Regions from separate parts of the Pseudomonas lurida genome, predicted to be linked through region 2. Evidence: predicted binding sites of a transcription regulator. Region 2 holds the regulator's gene; each other region holds the start of a gene.

Region 1 (4,182 bases), 1.6 Mb from region 2:
GTAGTGGCGTGCCAGCAGTTCACTGTCGAGCCAGGCCGGGTAGTCGCCGAACAGGGTCTGACTCCAGAGTTTGTTGGTCAGCAGGTGTGTGTCGAGGATCAACAGCCGTGGCTGTCTGGCGCGGGCGGCGTCTTCCCAGGCCAGTTGGCCATGGGCGATGTCCGGGATGTCCGCCAGGCGGGTGTCGCGTTGATGGTGATCGATGAAATAGCGCACATATTCACCCACCATCAACCCGCCGAAATGCGTTTGCAGTTCTGCCGCCAGCCAGCTTTTGCCGCTGGATTCGGGGCCGGCCAGTACCACCACCTTCATGCGTGCAACGCCGGGTCGGCACGCCATTCACGCCAGCCCTGCACGGCGATCACGGTGAACAGCGCGTAAAGCGCAGCGGTGAGGTAGAGGCCTTTGTAGAGGAACAGCCCGACGAAGATCACATCCACGGCAATCCACAGGGGCCAGCATTGCACGCGCTTTTGCGCCATCCACATTTGTGCCACCAGGCTGAACCCGGTCAGGGCGGCATCCAGCCAGGGCTGGGCGGCGTCGGTCCAGTGCGCCATGGCGGCGCCGAGCAGCAGGCTGCCGATTGCGCCCACCGCCAGGCTGGCAATGATGGCTGGCACGCCCAGGCTGGTCACCTGCCGACCCTGCTTGACCTCGCCGGCACGGGTCCACTGCCACCACCCGTAGACTTGCAGGGCGGCGTAGACCACCTGCAAGAGCATGTCGGAATAGAGCTTCACGTCGAAGAACACCCAGGTGTAGAGCAACACCATCACCAACCCGATGGGCCAGCACCAGGGGTTCTGCTTGACCGTCAGCCACACGGCGATCACCCCCAGGGCGGCAGCGAACAGTTCAAGCCCGGACATGGTGGTTCCTTGGGAGAGTGGAAGAGGGCGGGGATTGTAACCAAAGATGATCCTTTGTAGGAGCTGGCTTGCCGGCGATGGCGGCCTTGAGTGTTGCGCCGCTCTCAAGGGCTTCATCGCCGGCAAGCCGGCTGCTAAGGGGGGTATCAGACTTTGAATGGGCGGAGGAGCTCATCAAGTTGTTCGCTCAGGCCGCGCAAATGCGCACTGGCTACGCTCGACTGCTCCGCCGCTAGCGCGGTGCTGTGTGACAGGCCCGCGGCCTGGGTGACGTTCTGGTTGATGTCTTCGACCACATGGGCCTGTTGCAGGGTGGCGCTGGCAATCGAGGCGTTCAGGCCGTTGAGGTTGCGCAGGGCCTGGCCGATGGCAGTCAGGCTGGCGCCGGCCTGGCCCGCCTGTTCAATGGTCAGTTGCGACGCACTGTGGCTGTCGCTGATCACCTTGACCGCTGCTTCCGAGTGGCCTTGCAGGCGCTCGATCATGCCCTGGATCTCGGCGGTGGATTTTTGTGTACGCTGGGCCAGCAACCGTACTTCGTCGGCCACCACGGCAAAGCCACGGCCTTGCTCACCCGCACGCGCCGCTTCAATCGCGGCGTTGAGGGCCAGCAGGTTGGTCTGGTCGGCGATGGAGCGGATCACTTCGAGCACGCTGCCGATCTGGGTGCTTTCAGCCGACAGGGTGCGGATCACCTCCACCGCCTGGCTGATGGTGCCGGAGAGCTGGTCAATCTGCTGCAGGCTGCCGTCGATATTCACTTGGCCCTGTTGTGCCTGGGCCTGTGCGTCGCGCATTTCGCTGGCGGCGTGTTCGGCGTTCTTGGCCACATCCTGCACACCGTAGGTCACTTCATTGATGGCGGTCGCCACCAGTTCCATCTGCTGCGACTGTTGCTGGCTGCGGTCATGGGCCTGGGTTGCGTTGTTGCCCAGCTCCTGTGAAGACTGGCCCAGGGCATTGGCGCATACCTGCAATTGGCTCACCACCTGGCGCAGCTGGGCGGTAAAGCTGTTGAAGTGTCGGGACAGTTGGGTGACCTCGTCATGGCCATGAGTGTCGAGGCTGCGGGTCAGGTCGCTTTCGCCGCTGGCGATGTTGCCCATGGCGTTCACCGCCTCCTGCAACGGCCGCACGATGCTGCGTGCGATCAACGAGACCAGCAATGCCATGATCGCCGCGATACCCAGGCCGATGAACGAGGCTTTCCACACCTGGCCGTTGAACTCGGCCTGCACGTCATCCACATACACGCCGGAGCCGATAATCCAGCCCCAGGGTTCGAACAGCTGGATATACGAGGTCTTGGCCACCGGCGCTTCGGCTCCGGGCTTGGGCCAGCGATAGTTGACGATGCCGGCGCCCTTGGCCTTGGCCAGGGCCACGAACTCGTTGAACACGGCAAACCCGTCAGGATCACGGATAGCCGACAGGTTCTGGCCGTCGAGCTTGGGGTTGGCCGGGTGCATGATCATCACGGGTGTAAGGTCGTTGATCCAGAAATAGTCGTCATGGTCGTAGCGCAAGCCGCGCACCGCGCTCAAGGCTTGTTTCTGGGCGGCCTCGCGGGTCATCACGCCCGTGGTTTCGAGGCCGTGATAAAACGTCAGGATCCCGCTGGCAGTCTGGACCACATGCTGGGTCTGTTGGCGCTTGGCCTGGTACAGGTCGTCGTGAATCTGCTTGAGCATCAGCAAACCCAGGGCCAGCAGCATCAGCACGGCGACTATCAGGATCAGCCAGAGGCGCCGGCTGATCGACATATTGCGCAAACTGTTCATCGTCCTGTCACTCCGTGCTTTTTATAATTGTGGGGGCTGCATCGACTTTTCCGCCTTGTCTGATAGGCTTTCGGCCTGCAATCGCAAAACCTGAGTACTGCCTGATTTTTCACGCAATTTTTGCAGGCCGGGGTTGAAACTCAACACCGGTGCCTTGTCGTCAGTGAACCACTAAAAAAGATTAACGAGGCATGCCGTTGAGCATGACCTTTGGGGGAAACATGGATTTTTGGACCGCCATTCAGGCATTGATTCTTGGCGTCGTGGAGGGGCTTACGGAGTTCCTGCCGATTTCAAGCACCGGCCACCAGATCATCGTCGCCGACTTGCTCGACTTTACCGGCGACCGTTTCAACGCGTTCAACATCATCATCCAGCTGGGCGCGATCCTGGCGGTGGTGTGGGAATTTCGCGGCAAGATTTTCGAAGTGGTCAGTGGCCTGCCGACCCAGCGCAAGGCCCAGCGGTTCACCGTCAACCTGCTGATCGCCTTTCTGCCGGCGGTGGTGCTGGGGGTGATTTTCGCCGACCTGATTCACCACTACCTGTTCAACCCGATCACTGTCGCCACGGCGTTGGTGGTGGGCGGCATCATCATGTTGTGGGCCGAGCGCCGCGAGCACGAAGTGCACGCCGAAACCGTCGACGACATCACTTGGAAAGACGCGCTCAAGGTTGGCCTGGCCCAGTGCCTGGCGATGATTCCGGGCACCTCGCGTTCGGGTTCGACCATTATCGGCGGGCTGCTCTTCGGGCTGTCACGCAAGACCGCCACCGAGTTCTCGTTCTTCCTGGCGATGCCGACCATGGTCGGTGCAGCGGTGTATTCGGGCTACAAGTACCGTGACCTGTTCCAGCCTTCGGACCTGCCGGTGTTCGCCATCGGCTTCGTGACGTCGTTCATCTTCGCGATGATTGCGGTCAAGGGTTTGCTCAAGTTCATCGCCAGCCACAGCTATGCCGCGTTTGCCTGGTACCGCATCGCATTCGGCCTGCTGATCCTGGCAACCTGGCAGTTCGGCTGGATCGACTGGGCGGCGGCCAAGGCATGATGATCCAGTACCCGCGCCTGAAGGCGGCGCTCTTTGTGTTGCTATGCGCAGCGCCGTTGTTGGGTTCGGTATTGGTGTGGCAGCGTGGCGAGACGGTGATCCCGCTGGCAGCCTATGGCGTGGTCAGCGTGATCGCGTTCTTCCTTTACTGGAGCGACAAGCGCAAGGCGCGCACCGACAGCTGGCGCACCCCGGAAAACATTTTGCACGCCGTCGAGCTGGCGGGCGGCTGGCCGGGAGCGCTGATCGCCCAGCAAGTGTTCCGGCACAAGACGCGCAAAGTGTCTTACCAGGTGCTGTTCTGGGTGATCGTGCTGCTGCACCAAGTGTTCTGGCTGGACCAGTTGTTCCTGGGCGGCACGTTATGGTCAGTCCTCTAGGCATAATTACCTACACAACTTTGTACCCCCCCTAACCACGATGCGAAGCGAGCTGCTCTTGCTCTGGCTCTCGCTCCAGCTTTTGATCCTAGGC
Region 2 (4,182 bases):
TCGAACTCCTGATCGGAGATCAAGCCATCGCCAGCAGGTGCGGCACTGGCGGCAGGCGCTGCGGCGGTGGCGGCGACTGCCGGCAAGGCGTCGGCCACAAAGGTGCCCTTGCCGTGCAGTTGGTCGAGCAACGCTTCGAATTCATCGTCGGTGATATCGGTGCTGGCACTGCCAGTGGCGGCAGGCGCCTCAGGCGCAGCGACCGGTGCCACGGCGTCAGCCGCGAACTGGCCTTTGCCATGCAACTGGTCAAGCAGGGACTCGAACTCGGCGTCGGTAATGTCTTCGCTGGTCGGTGCGGCAACAGGCGCAGCGGGTGCTTCAGCCTCGGCCTTCACCGCACTGAGCGAGTTGAGCAGTTGTTCGAACTCGCTGTCCGTCACATCCGCTTCGGGCTCTGCCACCGGTTCCGGCGCAGCTTCAGCCACCGGCGCAGCCGATAAGTCGGCAGGCTCTGCGTAGCGCGCCAGGGCGGCTAGCAGCTCCGGCGTGGCCGCAGTGATCGGGGCACGTTCGCGGACTTCGCCGAACATGCCGTTGACCGCGTCCAGTGCTTCGAGAATCACGTCCATCAACTCCGAGTCAACGTGCCGCTCACCCTTGCGCAGGATGTCGAACACGTTCTCGGCGATGTGGCAGCACTCCACCAGCTCATGGAGCTGGAGGAAGCCGGCGCCCCCTTTTACAGTGTGAAAACCGCGAAAAATTGCATTGAGCAGGTTCGCATCATCCGGGCGGCTTTCCAGCTCGACCAGTTGTTCGGACAGTTGCTCTAAAATTTCGCCGGCCTCTACAAGGAAATCCTGAAGGATTTCTTCATCGGCGCCGAAGCTCATGTGGGTGCTCCTTAGAAGCCTAAACTGGATAACAGGTCATCTACGTCATCCTGACCTGACACAACGTCTTCACGTTTATCGGCATGAATCTGCGGACCTTCACCCTTGGCGAGATGTTTTTGTGGATCTTTTTCCGAGAGGATCGCTTCGCGGTCATGTTCAATGCCGGCAAAACGGTCAACCTGGCCTGCCATAAGCACCAATTTGAGCAAGTTGCTTTCCACTTCGGTGACCAACTGGGTCACACGCTTGATCACCTGACCGGTGAGGTCCTGGTAATCCTGGGCGAGCAGAATGTCGTTGAGGTTGCTGGAAACCGTGCGGTTTTCCTGCTCACTGCGTGACAAGAACCCTTCGACCCGGCGCGCCAGCTCACGAAACTCTTCAGCCCCCACTTCACGGCGCATGAAACGGCCCCAGTCAACGCTGAGGGCCTGGGCTTCAGTGGCCATGCCATTGACCAGAGGCGTGGCGTTTTCCACCAGGTCCATGGTGCGGTTGGCCGCCGCCTCAGTCAGCCTGACCACGTAGGACAGGCGTTCGGTGGCATCCGTGATCTGGGAGATTTCTTCGGCCTGGGGCATGTGCGGGTCAATCTGGAAATTGACGATTGCACTGTGCAGCTCGCGCGTGAGCTTGCCCACTTCCTGGTACAGGCCGCGGTCACGGGTCTGGTTGAGCTCATGGATTAACTGCACCGCGTCGCCGAACTGGCCTCTTTCAAGGCTTTCGACCAATTGGTGAGCATGCTTTTTCAGGGTCGACTCGAAGTCTCCCTGTGACGTTTCTTTATGCTCCATAGCTCCCCCGCGATGGCATTAGCCGTGGATGCGTTCGAAGATTTTTTCGATCTTCTCTTTCAAGGCCAATGCAGTGAATGGCTTGACCACGTAACCGTTAACCCCGGCTTGGGCGGCTTCGATGATCTGCTCACGCTTGGCTTCGGCGGTTACCATCAGCACAGGCAGGCTGCGCAGCTTTTCGTCAGCGCGCACGTGGCGCAGCAAGTCGATACCGGTCATGCCCGGCATGTTCCAGTCTGTTACCAGAAAGTCGATGCTCCCGCTGTTGAGGATCGGAATCGCCGTAATGCCGTCATCCGCCTCGACCGTGTTAGTGAACCCAAGGTCACGCAACAGGTTTTTTATGATCCGCCGCATCGTTGAGAAGTCATCAACGATGAGGATTTTCATGTTCTTGTCCAATTCGACCTCCAAGCAGTCTTAAACGCGCCCAGCACCTGGACGCGCCATTTCAATCAACAGGCATTACACAAAAAGGACTGCCGGGGGCACCACGGGTCGAAACCGCGAAGGCTGGTCGCCCTCGCGGTATCGTCTGCAGTGTCCCCACACTGCCTGTCAGCGCGCTCGCCACTCTCCCAAACGCCCCCGCAAGCGGGCTGCGCACTGGCTGTGCAACTGGCTGACCCGCGACTCGCTGACGCCCAGGACCTCACCGATTTCCTTGAGGTTCAGCTCTTCGTCGTAGTACAGCGCCAACACCAGTCGCTCACGCTCCGGCAAATTGGCAATCGCATCCGCCAACGCCCCCTGGAAACGCTCATCTTCCAGGTCACGCGATGGCTCCATATGAGCACTCGCGCCGTCCTCGTGCAGCCCTTCGTGCTCGCCGTCCTGCAAGAGGTCGTCGAAACTGAACAGGCGGCTGCCCAAGGTATCGTTCAAAATCCCGTAGTAATCGTCGAGACTCAATTGGAGTTCGGCCGCAACTTCGTGATCTTTAGCGTCGCGACCGGTTTTTGCTTCAATTGCGCGAATTGCGTCACTGACCATGCGTGTATTGCGATGTACCGAACGCGGCGCCCAGTCACCTTTACGCACTTCATCGAGCATCGCGCCACGGATACGGATACCCGCATACGTTTCGAAACTCGCGCCCTTGCTCGCGTCGTATTTGGTCGACACTTCGAGCAGGCCGATCATGCCCGCCTGGATCAGGTCTTCGACCTGGACGCTGGCGGGCAGGCGTGCCAGCAAGTGATAGGCGATGCGCTTGACCAGGGGCGCATAGCGCTCGATCAATTCACCCTGGCTGTCACGTGCCGATTTCTTGTAAAGGTTGTAGCCGCTGGCTGTCATAGCACCGGTCCTGCGCTCGTCTGATGCACCAATCGCTCGACGAAAAACTCCAGATGCCCCCGAGGGTTGGCGGGCAACGGCCAGGTATCGACCTTCTGGGCAATAGCCTTGAACGCCAATGCGCATTTGGAACGAGGGAACGCTTCGTAGACTGCACGCTGCTTTTGCACAGCCTTGCGCACACACTCGTCGTAGGGAACTGCGCCGACGTATTGTAAGGCGACATCGAGGAACCGATCCGTGACCTTGGTCAACTTGGCGAACAGGTTGCGTCCTTCCTGCGGGCTCTGGGCCATGTTGGCCAGCACGCGGAAGCGGTTCATGCCGTAGTCACGGTTAAGCAGTTTGATCAGGGCGTAGGCGTCGGTGATCGAGGTGGGTTCATCACAGACCACCAACAAGACTTCCTGCGCGGCGCGCACGAAGCTGACCACGGACTCGCCGATCCCGGCGGCGGTGTCGATCACCAGCACGTCGAGGTTGTCACCGATATCACTGAATGCCTGGATCAGGCCGGCATGCTGCGCCGGGCTCAGGTGCACCATGCTCTGGGTGCCGGAAGCCGCTGGCACGATGCGTATGCCACCGGGGCCCTGCAGCAGCACATCGCGCAGCTCACAGCGGCCTTCGATCACATCGGCAAGGGTGTGTTTGGGCGTCAGCCCCAGCAGAACGTCGACGTTCGCCAGCCCCAGGTCAGCATCCAGCAGCATGACGCGACGGCCAAGCTCTGCCAGGGCCAGGGACAAATTCACTGACACGTTAGTTTTCCCGACGCCACCTTTGCCGCCGGTCACCGCGATCACCTGTACGGGATGCATGCTGCCCATTTTATTTCTTTACCTTGTCTTGCTTAGACGCAGGCTACATGGCTTGGCCGCGTGAATCGCTTGCAGACCATCGATGTAGATACATTTCACGGTGTTCATCCTGACTCAACCCACCCGCTTTGCCGGGCTGTGGTAAAGGTCGGCGAACATATCGGCCATCGCTTCCTCGCTAGGCTCGTCTTGCATTTGCACACTGACTGCACGGCTGACCAACTGATGACGGCGCGGCAGATGCAGATCATCCGGGATCCGCGGGCCGTCGGTCAGGTAGGCGACCGGTAATTCATGACTGATAGCCAGGCTCAGCACCTCGCCCAGGCTCGCGGTTTCATCGAGCTTGGTAAGGATGCAACCGGCCAGGCCACAACGCTTGTAACTATGATAAGCAGCGGTAAGAACCTGTTTCTGGCTGGT
Region 3 (4,182 bases), 2.7 Mb from region 2:
ATGTGCAATCCTTCAGTGACTACGTCAGTGGACGTCGCGAGCAGCGCAGAAGTTTTATTCGGAAATTTGAAACTGGTTTTACATCCTGGCTAGAGATGAAGCATCTCACAGTTATCCGTGTTGCTGCGATTGCGAGCGTCACCTGCACGGCCCATTGCAGCGAGACGAAGAAGGGGTGCGAAAACGTTTACGTTGTTTGTTCAGGTAATGGCCGCTTCAAAGGGTCGGGTTATGCCGTGCGTGCTTAGCGAAAGATGAAAAGTGCGCCAGCAAAAGCGCACTTTTCTGTGGGGTCTAAAGCTTAAATTTGGCTACCAACTGGTTGAAGGATACTGCAAGCCTTGAGAGCTCGTGGCTCGAGGCATTTGTCTGATGTGCTCCTGTAGCAGTTTGAGCTGACAAGCTTTGAATGTTGACGAGGTTACGATCTACCTCACGAGCAACCTGTGCCTGTTCTTCTGACGCGCTTGCGATAACCAGATTGCGTTCTGTGATTGCAGCTACACCCTCAGTGATTGACTCCAGAGCAATGCCTGCAGCCTGCGCAAGCTGACGTGTGTTAGTTGCCTGGCTCTGACTCTTAGTCATGGTTTCTACTACAGAGGTAGCGCTTGTCTGAGCAGCGTTAATCATCCCCTCGATTTCAATAGTCGATGATTGGGTACGATGAGCTAAAGCTCTTACCTCGTCAGCTACTACTGCAAATCCGCGACCTTGCTCGCCCGCTCGAGCAGCTTCAATGGCCGCATTCAGAGCTAGGAGATTGGTTTGGTCAGCAATCGACCTGATGACCTCAAGCACCTTGCTGATTTCTTTCGTCTGATGAGCAAGCTCTTGAACCTGCGAGCTCGATGAGTTGATTTCCCCAACCATTCCTTCAATCGCTACAACAGCTTCTCCAACCTTACTTTTGCCAGCCATGGCGTCTTGATTGGTTCTTTGCGATATTTCTGCTGTAGAAACGGCATTGCGAGCGACTTCATCGACTGCAGCTGTCATTTCATTTACAGCGGTAGCAGCCTGTTCAATTTCGCTGTTCTGCTGAGTAAGACCCCGTGTGCTCTCGTCCGTTACGACACTCAGTTCTTCTGCTGCCGAGGCGAGCTGATCTGATGCACTGGATATATTTTGAATTGTGCTTCGAAGGCTCGCCTGCATCCCATCTAGGGAGGACAGTAATTTCCCGGTTTCGTCCTGGCTACCTGCGTCAATACGTTGCGTAAGATCTCCACCTGCAATACGCTCCGCAGCCGATACTGCATAGGAGAGTGGCCGTGTAATGAGTCGCGTAATAAGAAGACCCAGGCCCATTGCCAGGACGAACGCGATTACCATACCTGCAATCATCGTTAGCTTAGAACTTTGAATGAGAGCATCGCTTTCACTTCGGAGATCGTCTGCTTGATCATTGTTAGATGCAATTATCCCTAGCATTTCTTTCTCAGCGAAACCGTACTTATCGCTGACGTCTCCTATCAGTTGCAATCTCGCCCCTGGCAAATCCCCCGACATCAACGTATTGGCGAACTTCTCTCCCGATTTTATATAAGCAGGCCAATCCCGTTCAAAATTATCACCTAAGGCCTTTTCGTCATCGCGCAGCGGGGTGCTACGATAAATAGCAAATGCTTTCTCTACAGCACGCTGACGATCAGATAATGATTTTTGAGTGGTTGCGAGTTCCCTCTCAGCTGCACCATCAGCTTTTTGTGCTAGCAACAAGTATAGGTCTCTATTGTGATAAATCACTTGCTGCAGAGCTTCATTTACCTTGTTAATTGAAGTTATATTATTGCTAAATACAGATGAAATCGCGTCGCCCAGCCGCGAGTTGCCGTTCATCCCGACGAGCCCAATCGCGATAGTTATCAATGCGCATATCAAGAATGATATGGACAATTTTGCCGCAAGGCGTAAGTTCAAAAACCAAGTCATAGAGCTTTCTCTTCATAGGGGAGATCTGGTTAACCTTGAGGCGTGCCATTGATCAGGGAGGGTATCGGCAGGCAAGTATAATTATTGAGCTTTTTTCTCACGCGCAGCTTAAATAGATTGTTTCTTATGCTTATCACACTAACCCCAAGTAATATTAATTTTAATAACAATTCGCACTTCAATTTTTAGGGTTGGTGAATATTTACTGAGACCAACTTGGCTGATTTAGCTTCTTGTCCATTGAAGGCCGCCTTTCCCAGTTGGGTGGGAAGCAATCTGAATAGCTGATGCTTCTCTGATCCTTCCACTAGACCGAGTCAGCTGGGAATCTGAGATCGTCAATCCGGCTTAACCACAGTACGTCGGAAAACGCTGAGTAACCGGAGCAAGCGGAGCGCGCGGGCTGGCACAGCCGAAGGCGTGAAGGATGGACGCCCGCAGGGCCGAGATACGGCGGGACGCGGGAGCTCGGTTTACGACAGCCCGCCCGCGCACAGCGGCTCGCCAACAGACGTAAGTCAGTCAGATCTTGCTTGACTCAGTAGCACCACCGCCGTGGCTGAACAAAAAGCGTAAAGCAAATGCCCTCCTACATGGCTGCCAAAAACCCCAGACCTCTCACAAGCTCAGGTATCTATTCAGCCGGGCTTTTGCTGCGCACGAAGCTCACTCCACGTAACGGAGCCACAAATATGTCCGACCAGAGATCGCCTGTGCGACTGCGGAAATGCGTGCTTGTAGATCTTCATCGTTAGTGTTGTAGAGCGCACAGAAGTCTTGGGCTACGACGTTAGCAAGGGATGTATCAGGCGGTTCAGCACGAATGAAGCCGATGTAAGAAGCACCTACACCCATCAACTCATAGCCATGTGCTTCTGAAAAGTGACGCGCAACCGCAAAGTTTTTCGCAGGATCTAGGTCGGAAGTGAAATAGCCATTCGGAAAAGCGGCGAGTACCTGGCAAGAATGCTGAACGGGCACCAAGAGCGCTGAAAGGGGCTGCTCTAGAAGAGAGATAGGGTTGTTCTGGTAACCGATCCACTCCTGGAGGGCCTGCTGATCTAACGTCAAACCATGAGCGCAAGCATCCTCGAAGGACGTGGCTGCAACCAGGCTCATGAAATTGCGAAGACAGATTGCGAACTCCGCTTTCGTAGTCGGATAGCCAATGTATTCACCATTCTCAAAGCACTCTGGAGGTAAACCCGCTATGTCCTGCTCCGATGCATCGTCCATCCCTAAATTATTGCGCACATGCCCCGAGGTGTAACGGGCTTGGTGCAGATCATCGAGCGAGAACAGAGGCTTAAAGCCTGGGTGCGTTTCAGCAATCTTACGCCGAGCTTCGGTCAAATCGTCAAAGCTGGTAATCCCGCTCACGCCGTACTCGTCGCATGTACCTACAGACGGATTTTCACGCATGCCATTACCGCGAAATTCGATATCCATAAACCGTGGCCTTCTCCATGATGGAACTGAACTGAGTGAGTAATCCTAAGCGTTCCAGGATCATCATTGAAGGTCTGCCGCCGAGCGAAATAGGTCTGCCATCACATAGCAGCACGCTACGCTAACTTTGACGTTCGCAATTCGAGGTAATGTTGGTGTCCGAAACTGGCCTACCATGCAATTTCTAATCGACTCAGGGAAGAAACTGAGTGAGCGTCTGCCCAACACACTTCGCGTGATTAAACGGGTGCCCACCTGTGCGGTAGCAGTTCGGTGCGTCAGCAGTAACGTGAGCACAGCTTTGAGATAGCCCCTTGAGCCTTCAGCCTAGCCGGCACCTGCTTGATGGGCCCAGAGTTCTCGAAGATCGTATCTAGAGCACCACCTGTGCTACTCGGTTGTAGATACGGCCCGCGAATTCTGCCTTACCTTAGCGGTGAAGCATCGCCCATTAGGCCAAAGGGCCTCTCCTAGACGCCAAAAGCTCGTAAATGCTCAACCGCTGCCGCCAACAAGGACGTCCAGCTCGCGCCATGGCCTAAGATGATTTCGTCCTACGCGTTCGCAATTTTATGGAGACGCTTCTCAAGCGCCACCCTGCACAGGATCCTCAGATTATCACCGTCAAGCTTGGAGATGGTCTCTGTTCCTTGAAGATTCAATATCAACTCCTGCGCGCGAATATCATGGAGCAACGCTTCAACTGCGGTAGGTGCTTGCGCGATCAGGGCGAGTAAATGAACCGATACACGTTTAGCGGGGTGAGTATCTTTACTGGCGCCTAACATGGATTTCCAC

What was found. Region 2 encodes FliA, which starts transcription of late flagellar genes. Its sites were predicted from a motif close to CTAAAGTTTNNNNNNNNNNNGCCGNTAA; they were not measured.
Region 1: ATH90_RS13025 (methyl-accepting chemotaxis protein) is a predicted target of FliA. The motif match lies at 2,724-2,751, and genes of this name have one in related genera.
Region 3: ATH90_RS08060 (methyl-accepting chemotaxis protein) is a predicted target of FliA. The motif match lies at 1,997-2,024, and genes of this name have one in related genera.

The regions. Positions count from the first base shown of each region.
Region 1 is NZ_PDJB01000001.1:2,897,892-2,902,073, forward strand. It holds gene ATH90_RS13015 (AAA family ATPase) at 1-315, opposite strand, end outside; gene pnuC (nicotinamide riboside transporter PnuC) at 312-875, opposite strand; gene ATH90_RS13025 (methyl-accepting chemotaxis protein) at 1,022-2,656, opposite strand; gene ATH90_RS13030 (undecaprenyl-diphosphate phosphatase) at 2,878-3,708, shown strand; gene ATH90_RS13035 (DUF1294 domain-containing protein) at 3,705-4,088, shown strand.
Region 2 is NZ_PDJB01000001.1:4,492,495-4,496,676, forward strand. It holds gene ATH90_RS20260 (chemotaxis protein CheA) at 1-836, opposite strand, end outside; gene ATH90_RS20265 (protein phosphatase CheZ) at 848-1,636, opposite strand; gene ATH90_RS20270 (chemotaxis response regulator CheY) at 1,655-2,029, opposite strand; gene fliA (RNA polymerase sigma factor FliA) at 2,198-2,938, opposite strand; gene fleN (flagellar synthesis regulator FleN) at 2,935-3,768, opposite strand; gene flhF (flagellar biosynthesis GTPase FlhF) at 3,874-4,182, opposite strand, start outside.
Region 3 is NZ_PDJB01000001.1:1,763,837-1,768,018, reverse strand. It holds gene ATH90_RS08065 (DUF2254 domain-containing protein) at 1-2, opposite strand, end outside; gene ATH90_RS08060 (methyl-accepting chemotaxis protein) at 295-1,935, opposite strand; gene ATH90_RS08055 (DUF4253 domain-containing protein) at 2,602-3,384, opposite strand; gene ATH90_RS08050 (hypothetical protein) at 3,939-4,172, opposite strand.